DNA from 3 places in the Caproicibacterium sp. NSD3 genome. Region 1 is predicted to be linked to each of the others. Evidence: predicted binding sites of a transcription regulator. Region 1 holds the regulator's gene; each other region holds the start of a gene.
What was found. The regulator HrcA, encoded in region 1, represses chaperone genes, less so after heat shock. The targets are predictions, from matches to a motif close to TGTTAGCACTCNNNNNNNNNGAGTGCTAACA.
Positions count from the first base shown of each region.

Region 1 (2,273 bases):
CAACAAGCTGCTGCTGCAATGGCGGAAGCACGACGCGCCGGAATCCAAAATATTTCTCTTGATTTAATTTTAGCATTTCCGGGACAGACTGATGATTCTCTGAAAGAAAGCATTCAATTCTGCCGCGAAAACGGTGCTTCGCACGTTTCCGCCTATCTTTTGCAAATCGAGCCCGGCACATTATTTTTTAAAAATCGAAACAGTTTAAATCTCCCCGGAGAAGAAGAAACCTGTGAACGATATCTTTTTGCCTGCCAAGAATTAAAAGGTGCGGGCTTTTCTCAATATGAAATTTCAAATTTTGCAAAGCCGGGCTATGAAGGCCGTCACAATTTAAAATACTGGAACCAGGAAGAATATCTTGGACTTGGTCCCTCTGCTTCTTCCTATTATAATAGAAAACGATTTTACTGGCCGCGTTCTCTGCGGGGATTTTTAATGGGCGAACCACCCTTAGAAGAAACCGACCGTGTAATCCCTGCCGGCAGTTTTGCGGAATATGCACTTTTGCGTCTGCGCCTCTGCGAAGGGTTAACTGAAAAAGGCTGCCTTAGTCGCTTTTCTCATGGAATTCCAAGCTCTTTGCGCAAAGCAGCGATTCCTTATGAAAAAGCCGGGCTTTTAACTCAGTCACCTGAAGCACTTGCACTGACGCCGCATGGGTTTCTGGTTTCAAATTCCTTGATTGAAACCCTGCTAGAAGCGCTGTAAATTTTAAAACAGTTCTTCTAAAAAGAGGCTGGCAAAGATTTGCCAGCCTCTTTTTCTAGCTTTTTGTAAAAATTTTTGACAATTCATAATCTCTTTACAAATACCCTATTGACACCGGGGCAAAGTAATGGTACATTTATAAATGTAGTTAGCACTCGATCATATAGAGTGCTAACTTGTCAAAAGAGGTGATCGTTCATGGAACTCAGCCCACGCAAACAAAAAATTCTAACAGCGGTGATTGAGCTTTATACCGAAACCGGCGAGCCGGTCGGGAGCAAAGCGCTATGTGAAATGCTTGAGTTTCCAGTTTCCTCTGCTACTGTGCGAAACGAAATGAGCGAGCTTTCCGCGATGGGCCTCTTGGAGCAGCCGCACACTTCCGCCGGGAGGGTTCCTAGCGAAGCCGGATATCGTTTTTATCTGGACTCTTTAATTGAGCCGGAATCCACCACTCCGGATGAGCGGCATTTTATTGATGCTTTGCTTCTTCCCAGTGCCTATGACCCGGAAAAGCTTTTGGACGGTGTTTCACGAGCACTTTCCGGAATGACCCGTCTGGCCGCGATTTCCATTACACCCAGTGGGCGGGACGCAGTCGTTCGGGCAGTTCAATTTGTTCAGACAAGCCGTCGCACCTCAATGGTCATTTTGATGACCAGTAATGGCACCATGCACACGCGGGTTTTTCATTGCGAGTTTGATCTTTCCCCTGAAATTTTGCGGGTGTTTTTCCGAGTTTTTAATGAGAAGCTTGTAAATATGCCGATTCGCAAAATTACGCCTGCTTTTATCCAGTCTTTAGCCGCTTCCATGGGAGATGTCGGTATGCTGATGAGCAGTGCTTTGATGGCATTGTTAGAAGTAGCCCGTGAAGCAATGGGCGCTGACGTTCGCATGGATGGAGAAACGAACCTGCTCTATTATCCCGAGTTTGGAGAAGGCGATCTTCGCCGAGTGATGGGATTTTTGGCACGGCAAGATGAAGTTTACCGTCTGCTGATTGAACCCGGTGATCGGGTCTTGATTGGAAAAGAGATCGGCGTTCCGGCACTTGACAGTATGGCGTTAATTATTTCCCACTATGCAATCAATGGCATGCCTGCCGGAGCAATCGCACTTTTAGGACCCATGCGCATGAATTACAAGCGCCTTCTCGGGAGCCTTTCGTACCTTTCCGACAGTGTGGGGCGAATGCTCACGGAATTAATGAAATTACAATGACTTTAGAGTCAAAAAGATAGGGGGCATCATCTTGAATAAAAAAGAAGACAACCAGGAAAAGCAAAAAGAAAAGCCACAGGAAGAAAAAGCTGAAAAAGCTGAAACAGAAGAAAAGAAACCTGCTGAGGCAAAGCCCGAAAAAAAAGCGGAAAATCCGCAGGAAGATTCTGCAAAACTTCTGGAAACAGCGCAGGCGGAACTGAAAAAGCAAAAAGACATTCTGCTGCGCACGGCCGCAGAATATGATAATTATCGTAAGCGTACCGAACGCGAGAAAACAACCGCTTATGCCGATGCAACGGCAGCAGCGGTTCTGGAATTTCTTCCGGTAGCCGATA
Region 1 is NZ_CM132119.1:2,220,121-2,222,393, forward strand. Features, by position in the region: gene hemW (radical SAM family heme chaperone HemW) at 1-711, shown strand, start outside; gene hrcA (heat-inducible transcriptional repressor HrcA) at 910-1,935, shown strand; gene ACVS9P_RS10885 (nucleotide exchange factor GrpE) at 1,967-2,273, shown strand, end outside.

Region 2 (2,273 bases), 660 kb from region 1:
CTTTCAGTGCTTCTGTCTGCGGTAATAGATCCACTTTGGCAACGCTGTCTCCGGAAGCATAATAAATATATTTCTGGTCCTCTTTCATTCTGGAAACATATTCTTGGAGCGTAACCATCTTTTTCTCTTTACTGGACCAGAACATCAACAGATCCTGTAAAAGTTCTTTCTGCTGACCAAAGTTTGCATAGACGCCGTATTTTAGCTGCAGACCGAAAGCCTTAAAGAATTTCTCATAATTTTCGCGGTCATTCTTGAGCATATTCTGCAGCTCTTCCTTGATCTTTTTCTCAAGGCGGCCTTCAATTAATTTCAGCTGACGGTCATGCTGCAGCATCTCACGCGAAATATTAAGTGACAGATCCTGACTGTCTACAAGGCCCTGCACAAAACTAAAGCAGTCCGGCAGCAAATCCGCACATTTGTCCATAATCAAAACGCCGTTAGAATAAAGCTGCAGTCCCTTTTCATAGCTCTTGCTGTAATAATCATAGCTCGCATGACTCGGGATAAAGAGCAGAGCATCATAAGTAGCAGTTCCTTCAGTACTACTGCGAATAATCTTGAGCGGTTTTTCATAATCAGAAAATTTATCCCGATAAAACTGCTCATACTCTTCGTTTGTCACTTCATTCTTATTTTTGCGCCAAATCGGCACCATAGAATTGAGCGTCTCGAGCTCTGTATAGGTCTCGTACTCCGGCTCTGCATCCTTCGGGGCATCCGCCGGCTTCTCTTTCATGCGGCTCTTTTCAAGCTCCATCTTAATCGGATAGCGAATATAATCGCTGTATTTTTTCACAAGGCGCTTAATCGTAAAGCCGTCAAGATACTGGTCATAGGATTCTTCTTCCGAATTTTCCGGCAGCAAATACAAGGTAATTTTTGTGCCGCGCCCTTCTTTTTCACAGGGGTCAACTGTATACCCATCTACGCCGCTGCTTTCCCATTTCCACGCTTCGTCACTGCCATAGGCCTTGCTCTCTGCCACTACTTTAGAGCTGACCATAAATGCCGCATAGAATCCAACACCAAATTGTCCGATAATATCAATATTATCGGATTTTTCATTATTTTTCTTGAAATCAAGCGAACCGGATTTTGCAATCGTACCCAGATTATTCTCCAGCTCTTCCTTCGTCATGCCGCAGCCATTATCCTCAATCGTCAGCGTACGATTTTCTTTGTCTGCTGTAATTCGAATCTCAAAATCATCTCTGGAAAGACCCGTATCGCCATCCTGCAGCGTTTTATAATAAAGCTTGTCAATAGCATCGCTTGCATTACTGATTAACTCTCTTAAAAAAATCTCTTTGTGCGTATAAATAGAATGAATCATCAGATCCAAAAGCCGTTTTGATTCTGCCTTAAATTGCTTCATGATCGATCAACCTCTTCTTACTTGTTTTTTAATTTTAGCACTCTTTATCTTTAAGTGCTAAATTATTGTAGCGCAAATTTCCTTATTTTTCAATGAATAAATTATGAATTTTCCATTTTGTAACAATCCTCTCTAAATAAAAAAGCAGTCAGCGTTTTTTGCTGACTGCTTTTTCATGTTTTATTCTTCCGGCGCATCCGATGGAATATAATTATGATCCACTGTAATCACGGCTCGATACTTTGGATCGAGTCCCTCAACCATTTTAACAACTTGATCATGCAAAACATCATCTTTTGTAGAAAAGCCAAAAGGGACACAAATATCGAAAAGGACATTACTGTGAGTTGTTCCCCAAACCACACGGAAATCATGCATCGTAATTTCTGGTGAAAGCAGGTGTAAAGCGTCTTTTACTCGCTCTTTCAGTCCGTTGGTCCTCTCGTCGTTCGTCACAATGGGGTCCATATGGATCACCAGCTGAATCCCCATCTCCGAATGAAAATCTTTTTCGATATTGTCGATCATATCGTGGCTTTTCATAATATCCGCCCGAGCATCCACTTCACAATGCACACTTGCAAAAATATTTCCGGCGCCATAATTATGCACCGTCAAATCATGCATTCCCAAAACACCCGGATATGCCATAATCCGATGATAGATTTCGTCGACCATTTCTTTGCTGGGAGCAACCCCTAAAAGCGGATTGCTGGTATCTCGAATCAAATGAATTCCTGTCAAAAAGACCATAATGGCAACTACAAGGCCCATATAGCCGTCCAAATTAAACCCGGTCAGCGCCGTAAGAGCCATTCCAAGAAGAATTGCCAACGTAGAAATTACATCGTTGCGGCTGTCTATAGAATTTGCCAAAAGTGCTTCTGAAGAA
Region 2 is NZ_CM132119.1:598,415-600,687, reverse strand. Features, by position in the region: gene htpG (molecular chaperone HtpG) at 1-1,381, opposite strand, end outside; gene ACVS9P_RS02925 (cation diffusion facilitator family transporter) at 1,562-2,273, opposite strand, start outside.
Region 2: the regulator HrcA is predicted to act here: its motif matches at 1,414-1,444, upstream of htpG (molecular chaperone HtpG).

Region 3 (2,273 bases), 700 kb from region 1:
TTCCGGTACGATTTTAATTGAAGCTGCTATGTATGCGATGAATATTGCTCCGGGGATGCAGCGGCGCTTTTCCGCTGAACATTGGAAAAATATAGACGGTAAACTCTGGCAGGAAGAACGCGATCGTGCCCGCTCACTGGTATTGCGGGACGCTGCCTTTGAGGCACACGGCTTTGATATTGACAAAGCGGCGGTGGATCTTGCATTGGATAATGCGAAAAAGGCGGGGGTAATCGGTCATGTTCATGTGGAAAGCCGGGACCTGCACGATTTTCAGCCGCTGGGGGATTTCGGATGTGTTATTTGCAATCCGCCTTATGGAGAGCGCCTGCTTGATCTGGATGAGGCAGAAGAACTTTATCGTACGATGGGAAAAGTCTTTGTTCCAAAGCACGGCTGGAGCTATGGGGTTATCTCTCCTGATGAAACATTTGAAGAATGCTTTGGGCGTAAAGCGGACCGCCGCCGCAAACTTTATAATGGAATGATTAAGTGCCAGTACTATCAGTATTTCCGGGCACCAAAGGAAGAATCATCTTCAAATCCCTGAAGGATGGCAGTAGGCTTTAAGATACCGTATTTTGGAGGAAGAAAATGATTCGTCGACTTCAAAGTGAGGACATGGATATTGTTTGTGACATTGTCAATGACAATTGGAAATCTGTTTACGCAGGTTATGTAAACCAAGAACTGCTTGGGGAAAAGGGCTGTGCCGACAGAACAGAAAGATTGAAAAAAGATTTTCTTTCCGGCAGACTGGAAAATTATATCTATGAGCAGGATCATCAAGTGGTTGCTTTATTGTCTGTTGGCCGGTCGGAAGATCCTGATAAAGAAGGTTCTTTCGAAGTTTGGCGTATTTATTTGAAAAAAGCGTTTCAACGACAGAAAATCGGTTCCGATTTGATTCGCTTTGCAGAGACACAGGCCCGAAAAGAAGGCTTTCGGGAGATTGTAATTTGGGCCTTTCAGAAAAATACGTCGGCTGTTGCTTTTTATCAAAAAAATGGATATCAGGTTGATCAGACAAAATACTTGGGCAAGCCTTTTTTTGCGTACGGTTTGCGCCTTCAGAAAATACTTTTATAAAAAAGCAGCAGAAAATTTTCTGCCGCTCTTTTTTTACAGTTGGGAAAATTCGCTAATTTGTAAATAATTTATGAAATCGAAAATTTCTGTGAAAAACCCCTTGATTTTTTCGACACAAGCCGTTACAATAAGTTTAGCACTCAAAGATAAAGAGTGCTAAAAGCAGTAATCTATGTTTTATTTTTAAAGGAGGCTTTGTGTCATGACGATTCAACCTTTGTCTGACCGCGTGCTTATCAAAATGGAAGAGGCGGAGGAGACCACAAAGAGTGGAATTATTCTCTCTGGTTCCGCAAAAGAAAAACCCCAGATTGCCGATGTGATTTCAGTTGGCCCTGGCGGCATTGTCGATGGAAAAGAAGTTAAAATGACGGTTAAGGTCGGTGACCGTGTGCTCACCAGCAAATACTCCGGAACTGAGATCAAACTGGATGGACAGGAATATACCATTGTTCGTCAGTCTGATATTTTAGCTGTAGTAAAATAATTCATCTGATCATAATTGGAGGAATCAAGAATGGCAAAACAGATTATTTATGGAGAAGATGCCCGCAAGGCTTTAATGCGCGGCATTGATCAGTTGTCCGATACAGTAAAAATTACATTAGGCCCGAAGGGCCGCAACGTTGTGCTCGATAAAAAATTCGGCGCACCGCTTATCACCAATGATGGTGTGACAATTGCCAAAGAAATCGAGTTGGACGATCCCTATGAGAATATGGGCGCTCAGCTCGTTAAAGAAGTTGCTACAAAGACAAATGATGTTGCAGGTGATGGCACCACCACTGCAACGCTGCTTGCACAAGCGCTGATTCGTGAGGGCATGAAGAACGTAACCGCAGGAGCCAATCCGATGGTTATTCGCAAGGGAATGCAGACCGCAGTTAATACGGCAGTTGCCACTGTTAAGAAAAACAGCAAAAAGGTTGACGGCAGCGCCGATATCGCTCGTGTTGCAACGGTTTCTTCCAGCGATGAACAGGTTGGCAAACTGATTGCTGAGGCAATGGAAAAGGTTACAAATGATGGAGTCATCACAGTCGAAGAGAGCAAAACCGCCGAAACCTACAGCGAAGTTGTAGAAGGCATGATGTTTGACCGCGGCTATGTTTCTCCTTATCTTGTCACCGATACCGACAAGATGGTAGCGGATCTGGATGATCCTTATTTGATCATCACCGACA
Region 3 is NZ_CM132119.1:636,238-638,510, forward strand. Features, by position in the region: gene ACVS9P_RS03130 (THUMP domain-containing class I SAM-dependent RNA methyltransferase) at 1-550, shown strand, start outside; gene ACVS9P_RS03135 (N-acetyltransferase family protein) at 595-1,089, shown strand; gene ACVS9P_RS03140 (co-chaperone GroES) at 1,292-1,576, shown strand; gene groL (chaperonin GroEL) at 1,607-2,273, shown strand, end outside.
Region 3: the regulator HrcA is predicted to act here: its motif matches at 1,221-1,251, upstream of ACVS9P_RS03140 (co-chaperone GroES).